Regions from separate parts of the Ensifer sp. B1-9 genome, predicted to be linked through region 4. Evidence: predicted binding sites of a transcription regulator. Region 4 holds the regulator's gene; each other region holds the start of a gene.
What was found. Region 4 encodes LexA, which represses DNA repair genes until DNA is damaged. Its sites were predicted from a motif close to TGTTCNNNNTGTGTTCNG; they were not measured.

Region 1: a site for LexA is predicted at 1,865-1,882, ahead of radA (DNA repair protein RadA). Genes of this name have one in related genera too.
Region 2: a site for LexA is predicted at 1,787-1,804, ahead of ACQ5BM_RS11210 (YifB family Mg chelatase-like AAA ATPase). Genes of this name have one in related genera too.
Region 3: a site for LexA is predicted at 1,317-1,334, ahead of ACQ5BM_RS19355 (helicase-related protein). Genes of this name have one in related genera too.

What each region holds. Positions count from the first base shown of each region.
Region 1 covers NZ_JBCHVG010000002.1:289,637-292,865, forward strand. The annotation lists gene ACQ5BM_RS04620 (CvpA family protein) at 1-28, opposite strand, end outside; gene radA (DNA repair protein RadA) at 360-1,763, opposite strand; gene alr (alanine racemase) at 1,921-3,060, opposite strand; gene ACQ5BM_RS04635 (AraC family ligand binding domain-containing protein) at 3,211-3,229, shown strand, end outside.
Region 2 covers NZ_JBCHVG010000005.1:249,740-252,968, forward strand. The annotation lists gene ACQ5BM_RS11195 (YraN family protein) at 1-205, shown strand, start outside; gene ACQ5BM_RS11200 (hypothetical protein) at 227-520, shown strand; gene gshB (glutathione synthase) at 666-1,613, shown strand; gene ACQ5BM_RS11210 (YifB family Mg chelatase-like AAA ATPase) at 1,897-3,229, shown strand, end outside.
Region 3 covers NZ_JBCHVG010000010.1:64,722-67,950, forward strand. The annotation lists gene ACQ5BM_RS19345 (hypothetical protein) at 1-92, shown strand, start outside; gene ACQ5BM_RS19350 (beta-ketoacyl-ACP reductase) at 110-835, shown strand; gene ACQ5BM_RS19355 (helicase-related protein) at 1,500-3,229, shown strand, end outside.
Region 4 covers NZ_JBCHVG010000028.1:54,312-57,540, reverse strand. The annotation lists gene ACQ5BM_RS33165 (septal ring lytic transglycosylase RlpA family protein) at 1-431, opposite strand, end outside; tRNA gene ACQ5BM_RS33160 (tRNA-Ser) at 745-834, shown strand; gene ACQ5BM_RS33155 (hypothetical protein) at 1,138-1,434, shown strand; gene lexA (transcriptional repressor LexA) at 1,780-2,505, shown strand; gene ACQ5BM_RS33145 (hypothetical protein) at 2,599-2,931, opposite strand.

The DNA.
Region 1 (3,229 bases), on a different contig from region 4:
CGATACCGTCGAGAATTGTAATGGGCATTTTGTCCTTACTCCGGACCCGGTTCGTCCGGGTCTCCTCAAGCCTATCCGCCATCGGCCCTGCCTGATGTTACAGCACCGCGCGTCTTATTGGACGCGCAAAGGTCGCTGTACCACTTTGATGTGCTGCATGTTTTTGTCCTTTGATCGGCTACGATCAAAGGAAACATGCAGTAGGGCATTCGCAGCTTTTCGCGGCCCCTACAGCGCCGCGCGTCCTTTCGGGCGCGCAAAGGTCGTTGTAGCACTTAGACCTGCTGCATAATTTTGTCCTTAAATCGATCCCGATTTAAGGAATTATGCAGTAGGGGCGGTCTGCGACATCCGCTGCGTCAGTCTGCCTCCTCCGCCGGCCTCAGCGCGTGTCGCGATCCCGCGATGCGCGCCACCAGATCCGGCAGACCTTCCATTTCGCTCCATCGGCCATTGCCGTTTTTCGGCAACTCGGTGGAAGCGGATGGCAGAACCGCCTGTGAGAACCCGAGTTTCTCGGCTTCTTTAAGGCGTTGTGCGGTATGCGCAACCGGCCGGATGGCACCCGACAAGCTGACTTCGCCGAAATAGACGCAATCTGCTGGAAGGGCAAGCCCGGCAAGCGATGAAACCAGTGCGGAAGCCACAGCTAGATCGGCGGCCGGCTCCGAAATGCGGTAACCGCCGGCGATATTGAGATAGACATCGTGCTGGCCGAGCCGCACGCCGCAATGGGCCTCGAGTACGGCGAGGATCATCGACAGCCGGGCCGAGTCCCAGCCGACGACGGCGCGCCGCGGCGTGCCGAGCGAAGTCGGCGCGACGAGGGCCTGGACTTCGACGAGAACAGGGCGCGTGCCTTCCATGCCGGCAAAGACAGCCGCACCCGGCGATTTCTCGTTGCGCTCGCCGAGAAACAGTTCGGACGGATTGGCGACTTCGCGCAGGCCCTTGTCGGACATCTCGAAGACGCCGATCTCGTCGGTCGGGCCGAAGCGGTTCTTGACGGTGCGCAGGATGCGATAGTGGTGACCGCGGTCGCCTTCGAAATAGAGCACGGCATCGACCATGTGCTCGACGACGCGCGGGCCGGCAATCTGCCCCTCCTTGGTGACATGGCCGACGAGCACGACGGCGGTTCCCGTCTGTTTGGCGAAGCGGATCATCGCCTGCACGCCGGTCCGAACCTGGGTCACCGTGCCGGGTGCCGAATCGACGATGTCGCTCCAGAGCGTCTGGATCGAGTCGATGATGACGAGGTCGGGCCGCTTGCCGTCGGCGAGCGTTGCGAGGATGTCCTCGACATTGGTTTCGGCCGCAAGCAGCACGTCGCTGTCAGCCGCGCCCAGGCGCTGCGCACGCAGGCGCACCTGCGCCACGGCCTCTTCGCCGGAGACATAGATGACGCGGTGCTTGCGGCGCGAGAGTGCTGCGGCCGCCTGCATCAGCACTGTCGATTTGCCGATCCCGGGATCGCCGCCGACGAGCAGCGCCGAGCCCCGCACGAAGCCGCCACCGGTCACCCGGTCCAGTTCCGAAATGCCGGTCTGGATGCGCGGCGCATCCTCGCTATCGCCGGAAAGCGTGGTGAGCGCCACCGGGCGGCCCTTCTTCGGTGCGCGCGACGGACCGCCGCCGATGCCCGCCGTCGGATCCTCCTCAACGATGGTGTTCCACTCGCCGCAGCCTTCGCATTTGCCCGCCCAGCGGGTGTGGACGGTGCCACAGTTCTGGCAGATGAATTGTGTGCGGGCTTTCGCCATCGAGTCGACTTTCGAAATCTGGAGAGCCACCGGCGATCGCGGGGAGCGATACCGTCAGTGACAGGAGAATCAGCTTTGTCGTCACATAATGCCGCGAAACGCGGAACAAAAGGTGAATTTTAGCGAGGGCCGCAAGGAATTTGCGGGAAAACCCGCGTCAGACTGCGCCGACATAGTTCCTGATGTAGCGATGTCCGAGGCTGGTCAGCAGTTCGTAACCGATCGTACCGCCGGCGCGCGCAATGTCGTCAATAGCGATGTTGCGGCCGAAGAGCTCGATGTAATCGCCCGGGCGTGCTGCACCTGCCGGAAGGTCGGTGACGTCGAACAGGCTGAGGTCCATGGTGACGCGACCGACATGCGGCACGCGCTTGCCGTGTAGGAAGCCGAATGCCCCCGACGGAGTTGCCTGCCGCAGAGTCACGCCGCCGCCGGAAACCGAGCGATGGTAGCCGTCGGCGTAGCCGACCGCGACGGTGGCGATGCGGCTGTCCCTGTCGAAGCGGGCGGAAGCGCCGTAGCTGGCGGTACCGCCGGCGGCAACTTCGCGAATCTGGATGATCCTGGCTTCGGCAGTCACGACAGGCGTCATCGGATTGACGGCATCGTTGACCGCCTCGCCGCCATAGACGGCAATGCCCGGCCGGGTGAGCTCGAAATGATAGTCGGCGCCGAGGAAGACCCCGCCGGAGTTGGCAAGGCTGGCATCGACGCCCTCATAGGCGGCTGCCGCTTCGCGGAAGCGCGCGAGCTGGTAGGCGTTCAATGGATGCTGTGGTTCGTCGGCGCAGGCGAGGTGGCTCATGATCAAGACGGGCGAGAAGCTTGCGGGCCGCGCCGGGTCGTTGGCAAGGGTTACTGCGGCCTCGACCGAGAGGCCGAGGCGATTCATGCCGGTATCGACATGCAGGACGCAGGGATGATCACCGCGCTCCGAAAGCGCGGCCATGAACACGGCGAGCTGCTCCTCGGAATTGATGATGGGCACGAGATCGTTGTCGAAGAAGAACTCTTCGTTTCCCGGCCACATGCCGGCGAGAATGTAGATACGGCCCTCCGGAACGAGGGGGCGCAGCTCGGCACCTTCCTCGGCATTGGCAACGAAGAAGTCACGCGCGCCGGCCGCATAGAGGGTAGGGGCGGCATGTTCGATACCGAGCCCGTAGGCGTTCGCCTTCAACACCGCTGCCGCCCGCGCCTTGCCGGAGCGAGCATTCATCGCCCGCCAGTTGTCGGCAAGCGCGCCGAGATCGATGGTGAGGCGGTTGGAGGCGGAAAGAAATTCGGGAGGAAGCATGCCGGACACTCTGCGTGGACGATCCGAAAAGCAATACAGCCAACGGCCCACGGTCGCAAATGCTCGCCTGTCGCACGTGCACCCGGGCTGTGTCGGGAACCGAGCACTTTTGTGCAAGACGGGATCGGCTCGGACCACTATGATTCCCGCATGCAGACGATTTCGCAGC
Region 2 (3,229 bases), on a different contig from region 4:
CCTCATTGCCTGCGTCGAGGTCAAGGCGCGCCGCTCGGCCGAAGCCGGTGTCTTCGCGGTGACGGCCACGGCGCAAAGGCGCATTCGCGCGGCGAGCGATCTCTGGCTGGCCAAACAACCGGATTACAACAGGCTTTCAGTGCGTTACGACATCGTCACGGTGACGCCGTGGGGCTGGCCGCGGCATCTGCCGGATGCCTTCTGAACCGAGGCGGGATCAGGGAAAATGATCGCGGTGCTCCGCCAGAACTCCGTCTTGGAGCATATTCCCGAATTTGTAATCGTTCCGACACAAAAGGGTAACCAGCCTGTCATTGACGGTCACTGGTCCACAGCCATCCGAAATCCGGTGGAGAGGAAGCCTGATCACCCGCTGGCCGGAGCTGCGATGAAGCTCGACTGGTTCCTTTCGCGGGGGCTGAAGATCGGCGAAAGCAGGATCATTCCCTCGCTCGATCAGTCCGGTCGGCCGCTCTCGGATCACGATCTCATCACCTCCCTCGTCGAAGGCTTCGAATAGCTCCGCCTCGCCTTGCCTAAGGCCCGCCCACATTCTACATGTTGCGGACTTTTCCAGAGTAGAATGGCGCGCGATTTCCGCGGCCACTCCGCTCTGGCGGTTTGAAATCGATCGCGGGTTTCCGTGATGCAATGGGGACGGGAAGATGGCGAAAATCGTCAATGTCGGGGTCCAGATGGACCATGTGTCAGGCATCAACATTGCAGGTGATTCCACCTTTGCGATGAGCCTCGAGGCACAGTCGCGCGGCTATCGCCTCTTCCACTACACGCCCGAGAAACTGTCGCTGCGCGACGGTAAGGTCTATGCAAGCGTTCAGCAGATGACACTGCGCGACGTCAAGGGCGACCACTTCACACTTGGCGAGGCCGAACGCGTCGATCTTTCGACCATGGACGTCATCCTGCTCCGTCAGGACCCGCCCTTCGACATGGCCTACATCACTTCGACCCACCTTCTGGAGCGCCTGCATCCGAAGACGCTGGTCGTCAACGATCCGGCCTGGGTGCGCAACTCGCCGGAGAAGATCTTCGTCACCGAATTCGCCGACCTGATGCCGAAGACGCTGATCACCCGCGACCCCGCCGAGATCGCAAGCTTCCGCCAGGAGATGGGCGATATCATCCTGAAGCCGCTCTACGGCAATGGCGGTGCTGGCGTTTTCCACTCGACCCGTGACGACCGCAACCTGTCGTCGCTGCTCGAAATGTTCGGCCAGATGTTCCGCGAGCCCTTCATTGCCCAGGAATACCTGCCGGCGGTGCGCAAGGGCGACAAGCGCATCCTGCTCGTCGATGGCGAGCCGGTCGGCGCCATCAATCGCGTTCCGGCCGAGCACGACGCCCGCTCCAACATGCATGCCGGCGGCCGCCCCGAGCCGACCGAACTGACGGCCCGCGAAAAGGAAATCTGCGCCCGTATCGCGCCTGCGCTCAAAGCCCGCGGCTTCCTCTTCGTCGGCATCGACGTCATCGGCGACTATATGACCGAGATCAACGTGACCTCGCCGACCGGCATCCGCGAAGTGAAGAAATTCGGCGGTGCAGACATAGCGAGCCTGCTCTGGGACGCGATCGAGCGCAAGCGCGCCTGATCCGGCGCTCTTCCTACTGCGTGTCTCCTTGAATCGACCTCGATCTTTGCGCGTCTGCTAAGACGCGCGGCGCTGTAGAGTACTTCCGGCCAATAGCGATTGCCGCGGCTCTGCCCGCGGCCGCTCGCTCGTGCGTCCTTGTCGACTACAGTGAGCGGCCTCCTGTCGTCAGATGTTCTGTAATTGTTCTTGTTTTTGTGCGTGAACCGTGCAAGGCTCCGTCTTGCAACCCAAGGCGGTTGCGGCGCCCATGAATATGGGCTGCCCGGGCGAGGGGATAATCATGGTCGCGCGTGTCAGCACGGTCGCATTTCAGGGTATCGAGGGTCTGCCGGTCGACGTTCAGGTGATGGTAGCGCCGGGCAAGGTCGGCATGCAGATCGTCGGCCTGCCGGACAAGGCGGTCGCCGAAAGCCGTGAGCGGGTGCAGGCGGCGCTTCATGCTTCCGGTCTGGCGTTGCCGGCCAAGCGCGTCACCGTCAATCTCGCACCTGCCGATCTGCCCAAGGAAGGCAGCCACTTCGATCTGGCGATCGCACTAGGCTTGATGGCGGCGCTCGGCGCCATTCCCGGCGATGCTCTGGCACCCTATGTCGTGATCGGTGAGCTCAATCTCGATGGCACCATCGCCGCGGTCGCCGGCGCGCTGCCGGCAGCGATCGGCGCCAATGCGCTCGGCAAGGGGCTGATCTGCCCAGCCGAAAGCGGGGCGGAGGCCGCCTGGGCCGGGGCCGACATCGATATTCTCGCGCCTCGCAGCCTGATCGCGATCGCCAACCATTTCCGCGGCACGCAGGTGCTTTCGCGGCCTCAAGCGGCGATCCGCTCCGGGGCCGCCGACCTGCCCGATCTCGCCGACATCAAGGGCCAGGAGAGCGCCAAGCGGGCGCTCGAGGTGGCGGCCGCCGGCAACCACAATCTGCTGATGGTCGGCCCACCCGGATCGGGCAAGTCGATGCTCGCGGCACGCCTGCCCTCGATCCTGCCGCCACTCAATCCGGCGGAGCTTCTCGAAGTGTCGATGATCCATTCGATCGCCGGGCAATTGCCGGGCGGCAAACTTTCGGACCGGCGGCCGTTCCGCACGCCGCATCACTCCGCCACCATGGCCGCCATGGTTGGCGGCGGCTTGCGTGCCAGACCCGGCGAGGCGTCGCTCGCCCACCATGGCGTGCTGTTCCTCGACGAGTTTCCGGAGTTCTCGCCGCAGGTGCTGGATGCGCTCCGCCAGCCGCTCGAAACGGCCGAATGCATCATCGCCCGCGCCAATCATCGCGTCAGCTATCCCGCCGCGATCCAGCTCGTCGCCGCCATGAACCCCTGCCGCTGCGGCATGGCCGGTGAGCCCGGCCGCACCTGCGCCCGTGGCCCCCGCTGCATGGCCGACTACCAGGCGCGCATCTCCGGTCCGCTGATGGATCGCATCGATATCCGCATCGACGTTCCGGCCGTCAGCGCCGCCGATCTCCTGAAGCCGGCGGCCGCCGAAAGCAGCGAGGTCGTGGCCCGCCGGGTTGCCCGCGCCCGGGCCTTGCAGATCGACCGCTTCGCCGGCCTTGGCCATGCGGAACTGACGAGCAATGCCCGCTCATCGACGTCGATGATCGAGAAAATCG
Region 3 (3,229 bases), on a different contig from region 4:
CCGCGACGCCTCAATACCGGGCTGCCGCCGGGCTCTATGGACGACAGATCGGCGAAAAGCTGATGAACAAGGCCTTTGAGAAACTGAACTGATCAAGTGGGAGGCGTGCATGAGCAGGGTAGCATTGGTCACGGGTGGGTCGCGCGGCATCGGTGCGGCAATTTCCATCGCACTCAAGAATGCCGGCTACAAGGTGGCCGCCAACTATGCCGGCAATGACGAGAAGGCCGGGGCCTTCAAGCAGGAAACCGGCATCCCGGTCTACAAGTGGGACGTTTCCAGCTATCAGGCCTGCGCCGAAGGCATCGCCAAGGTCGAAGCCGATCTCGGCCCGGTCGACGTGCTGGTCAACAATGCGGGCATCACCCGCGACGCGATGTTCCACAAGATGACGCCCGAGCAATGGGGCGAGGTGATCGGCACCAACCTCACCGGTCTCTTCAACATGACGCATCCGCTCTGGTCCGCCATGCGCGACCGCGGTTTCGGCCGCGTCATCAACATCTCGTCGATCAACGGCCAGAAGGGCCAGATGGGCCAGGCCAACTATTCGGCCGCCAAGGCCGGCGATCTCGGCTTCACCAAGGCGCTCGCTCAGGAAGGGGCGGCCAAGGGGATCACCGTCAACGCCATCTGCCCGGGCTATATCGGCACGGAAATGGTGCGGGCGGTGCCGGAGAAGGTGCTCAACGAGCGGATCATTCCGCAGATCCCGGTCGGCCGCCTCGGCGAGCCGGAAGAAATTGCCCGCTGCGTCGTGTTCCTGGCTTCCGACGATGCCGGCTTCATCACCGGCTCGACGATTTCCGCGAATGGCGGACAGTTCTTCGTCTGAGCGTCTGGACTTATCAGCGCTTTCGCGCGGCGCCCTTCGGGGCGCCGTTTTCATGCGAGGCTGGGGGCAGGATTACCTGCTCTCTCGGGATTTGAATCCCGAAGCTGTGCCCGTGATTCTGTTGGCGGCGAGCGGCGCAGACACTATATCTTGTGGAGAACAAAAGCGGAATGATGCGCGGATCACGAGTCGCCATCGGAGGTTCGCGTCTTGATCGAAGGTGTGCGGTGCGATTCTCATTCTCTCTGTTCGGTGAATCTTCGACGAATTTCGTGAAAAATTTTCCAGGCTTTCCAGAGTCTTGGATTCGGAATCCTTTGATCTGTCTGGCAATGGGACAGCCAGGCTCGAGGCGAGTCGGCGGCCCTGATGCGCGGAATCCGTGCCAGATTCAGCATGTGGTGCAACGTTCGGTGTTGAAATCTATATGTAGCCGTGAACATACAGTGAATCGCAATGAGTCTTCGATTCGTCGCCGATTCGTTCCATGGCTGTTCCTGTCCTCGATGCCGCCAACCACAACAGGTGGTGCAAGGGGCTGGGAGACGCCGAACGATGGTTTTAGTTGTCGGCGCCCCTTGCGTTTGGCTCGGTGCGTGGGCATGTGTTTGCCGCCAGCGTGGAAAGACGCTGCCGTAATTTCTGAATGCCCGGGATCGATGACGTGTCCGTTCACCCCATGATCCTGAGCGGCCGCGGCGTAACCGCGGTGCTCGGGCCAACCAATACCGGCAAGACGCACTACGCGATCGAACGCATGATCGCGCATGACAGCGGCGTCATAGGCCTGCCGCTGCGCCTCCTGGCGCGCGAGGTCTATACGCGTCTGGTCGAAAGGGTCGGCCATCACAATGTCGCGCTGATCACCGGCGAAGAGAAGATCTCGCCGCATCGCGCCCGCTATTCGGTCTGCACCGTCGAAGCGATGCCGCGCGAGACGACCGCGTCCTTCGTCGCGATCGACGAGGTGCAGCTCGCCGGCGACCTCGAGCGCGGGCACATCTTTACCGACAGGATCCTGCATCTGCGCGGCCGCGGCGAGACGCTGCTGCTCGGAGCGGGAACGATGCGGCCGATCCTCGAACAGCTCCTGCCCGGCATCACCGTCGTCGAGCGGCCGCGCATGTCGCAGCTTCTCTATGCCGGCTCGAAGAAGATCACGCGCCTGCCGCATCGCTCGGCGATCGTCGCCTTCTCGGCCGACGAGGTCTATGCGATCGCGGAGCTGATCCGCCGGCAGCGCGGTGGTGCCGCCGTCGTTCTCGGCGCGCTTTCGCCGCGCACGCGCAATGCACAGGTGGCGCTCTATCAGGAGGGCGACGTCGAATATCTGGTCGCGACCGACGCAATCGGCATGGGTCTCAACCTCGACGTCGACCATGTCGCCTTCGCGCAGGACCGCAAGTTCGACGGCTACCAGTTCCGCAACTTGAACCCGGCCGAACTCGCGCAGATCGCCGGGCGTGCCGGCCGCCACCTGCGCGATGGCACGTTCGGGGTGACGGGCCGCGTCGATCCTTTCGATAATGAGCTGGTCCATCGCATCGAGTCACATGAGTTCGATCCGGTGAAGGTGCTGCAGTGGCGCTCGAAGGCATTCGACTACTCCTCGCTCACCGCCTTGAAGAAGAGTCTCGACGCCGCGCCGACGGTTCCCGGCCTTGCCCGGGCGCTACCTGCGGTAGATCAGCAGGCGTTCGAGCATTTGGCCCGCTACCCGGAGGTCGTCGACATCACGACCAATGCCGAGCGGGTGGAAAAACTATGGGAAGCCTGCGCGCTGCCGGACTATCGGCGCATCACGCCCGTCCAGCACGCCGATCTGATCTCGACGATCTACGCGGATCTCGTTCGCCGGGGTACGGTGAACGAGGATTTCATGGCCGAGCAGGTCCGGCGGGCCGGTCATACTGATGGTGAGATCGACACACTTTCGGCGCGAATCGCGCAGATCAGAACCTGGACCTATGTGTCGAACCGGCCGGGATGGCTGGCCGATCCGACACACTGGCAAGAAAAGACGCGGGAAATCGAAGATCGATTATCCGACGCACTACATGAACGGTTGACGAAACGCTTTGTTGATCGCAGGACATCTGTGCTCATGAAGCGCCTGAGAGAGAATGCTATGCTGGAAGCTGAAATCAGTGTGAATGGTGACGTCTTCGTCGAAGGTCATCACGTAGGACAACTAACCGGTTTCCGGTTTACGCTGGCGACCGGCGGCGATGGCCCGGACGCCAAGGCCGTGCAGGGCGCTGCCCAGAAGGCGCTGGCTCTCGAGTTCGAGGCGCGGGCCGCACGTCTGCATGCTTCGGGCAACAATGACCTGGCGATTTCGTCGGATGGTCTCGTGCGTTGGCTCGGCGATCCCGTCGCCCGTCTGGCAGCGAG
Region 4 (3,229 bases):
GCGCCGTTTTCCATGTTGGTGACGCGCGCATAGCTCGGCAGAGGGAACGTCGGATGGGCGGCCGACAGATGCGCCTTGTCGTAGACCTCGCCGTTGGCAGTCAGCCGGCCGTGAAATGCCGAGCCGTACCAGGAAGCGACACCGGTCTTGTTGTAGCCGAAGTCTTCCTTCGGCTGATACCATTTGCCCTTGACCTGATAGGCCTTGCCGACCTGGTAACGTCCGCCGCCCTTCGGAATATTGTTTCCGTTGGCAACGCGCGGGCTCGCCTTCACACCATAAACGGATTCGGCGAAGTATTCCTTGCTGCGCGACTTGGACTTCTTGATGCTCGACGTGGATCCGCAGGCCGCAAGCGTTACGCACAGCATGGGGACCGCCGCAAGGCGCAGTCCCTTGACGAGATATGCTGCATTTTTACTGGATGTCATCTGTCCCACAACATCGATCGAATAAGCCGTACTCGAAACCTTCCGCTCATGCCCCCAGCGGAAATCTCGGCGTCCCGAAACGGAACAGTCGATCAACCATGACAGCAACAAGGCAAAAATGCGAACTCATCCACAGATCAGCGCCGGATTTCATGCGTTATGGTTTACAGATGGTTACCGGCGCAGCAGGCCTGCGCCCTCAGGCACGGCCACCGAGAAAATCTTTCGGCGATGCATGTTAAATCTTGCAAAGCGACAGGGCTTCGCGCAATAACGCCGTGCCCGGTAGGCCGTTAGCGCCAACTTCAGGCAAGGACAGGTGGCCGAGTGGTTTAAGGCTCTGGTCTTGAAAACCAGCGTACGGGAAACCGTACCGTGGGTTCGAATCCCACCCTGTCCGCCATTCCCACTTGAAAATACGCTGACGCCGGCACCGTTGTCGCAGCACTCACTACAGTGAGCGCCGCTGCTGCAAAGACGTGCCGATCCTCGATATCAGCCACGCCCACACCGATCCCGACACGACAACTCCCGTTCTCCGCCTTTCTGTATCGGGCGCATGACGTAAAACAGTCACAGCTTACACTCAAAGAGCTGTTGAACACGTCAGCGTGATTGCCAGGCTTGCTGGACTCCGGAACGAAAGCGCGGTTCACATCGTTAACCGACCCGTAGTCCCACCCTTGCATCAAAGTGGACGATCACCGTGCTTGCCGCCCTGCTCCTCGCTTCGATAGTCGCATCGCCCAATATGCCTGACGTCAAGCTCAGCGCCGCCACGGTTGACGAACTGCAGACCGATTTCGAATCCGCCGTTCCCTGCCATCAGATCGACGGACGCAAAGTGTGGAAGGGCGCGATTGCGTTCTACATCCAGTCGTTCGTCTATGACGGCGACACTCCTGTCGCGACCGATGCGGCGGACGCCGTGCTTCCCGAAGACAACACCCCCGAGACGGTGAAGGAATTCGAAGACGCCTGCTCGACCACGCAGCCGGCCTAAAGCGCCGTGCGTTCCGATGAACGCACCAAGGTCGCTCTAGCACCCTTGTTTCCGGGGCACCTTTCCGCTGCAGCGGTTCCTTGAACGCGGGATCCCCTGGCCTGCTCCACGACAACGCTCACGAATCGTTCGAATCAAACCCACGGCCTCGCGATGCGCCACGCCGCAGGCCCCATTTCGCACGTATCCATCGCCCAAACCCGCTTTGCTCCCGTAAAAGTGACCGATCGACAGGCGCAGACGCGCCAATTGCCTGAATTCACGGAATTTTAGGCACTTGCAGAACACATATGGAACAGATAGTGTCTGTTCTTGATTTGTTTCACGCCTCTGGAGCGACGTGCCATGCTGACCCGCAAGCAACAGGAATTGCTTCTGTTCATTCACGAACGCATGAAGGAGTCGGGTGTACCGCCGTCATTCGATGAAATGAAGGATGCGCTCGACCTGGCGTCGAAATCCGGCATTCACCGCTTGATCACGGCGCTCGAAGAACGCGGGTTCATTCGCCGTCTGCCGAACCGGGCCCGTGCGCTCGAGGTCATCAAGCTTCCGGAAGCCTACGCATCCAGCCAGCAGCAGCCGCGCCGCGGTTTCTCGCCGAGCGTGATCGAGGGCAGCCTCGGCAAACCGGCTGCACCTCCTCCAGCCGCGCTGCCGAAGCCGGCGCCAATGGCCGAAAATAGTTCGGTTTCCGTGCCGGTGATGGGCCGCATCGCTGCCGGTGTGCCGATCTCGGCCATCCAGAACAACACGCATGACATCACCGTTCCGCTCGACATGATCGGCAACGGTGAGCACTACGCCCTCGAAGTCAAGGGTGACTCGATGATCGAAGCCGGCATCTTCGACGGGGACACGGTGATCATCCGCAATAGCAACACGGCCAATCCCGGCGATATTATCGTGGCGCTCGTCGACGATGAGGAAGCGACGCTGAAGCGCTTCCGGCGCAAGGGCGCATCGATTGCGCTCGAAGCCGCAAATCCCGCCTACGAGACACGGATTTTCGGGCCCGATCGGGTGAAGATCCAGGGCAAGCTCGTCGGACTGATCCGCCGCTACCACTGACCTCCGGACAAAATCTGATGTTTGACAAGGCCTCGCCGCTGTAAGCAGCGGCGAGGCCCTCTGTCTGTTTGCAACGATCTGACGTCACGCCACTTATTCGTGGATCGTGTATTCGCCGAGTTCGCAGAGGTCCTGGGTATCTTCGGTCGTATCGAGGCCAGAGCCTTCTTCGAACTCGAAGCGCATGTCGTACTTGCAGACATCCCGGCCGTCGGCGATGGTGATCTCCATGTCTTCTCCGGGGTTCAGCACCTGCCGGCCGAAAACATCGTCCTCCCACTCGTTGACGCCTACGGGCGACGTGTAAAAGTTCGTCAGCACCCCGCTCGTGTTGTTTTTCAGTTTGAAAACCAGGTCCTCTGCCCGCGCCTCGATAGCGGTCGCAGCAAAGAGGGTGAGTCCCATCAGGACAAGTTTCGCTTTCATATATGCCATTGCCTCCGTTTGATGATGACGGACGCTACCGATGCGGCTGATGCCAGCGGAGTCATCGTTCCCCCTCTACCGATTTCACCGAAGCGATAAGATCCGAACGAGACCTAGAAAACGTGGCTTGCGCGGGCGTGTGGAGGCAAAGCAACAATCATGCAATCGCTCTGCCCTGAGGCAGAACGTCTCTTCACACGAGAATGAGGTGAGAGTTTTTGGAGGCCTCGCCCGGAATTGAACCGGGGTACAAGGATTTGCAGACTTTATCCAGCCATTGAAATCACAGCGGTATTTC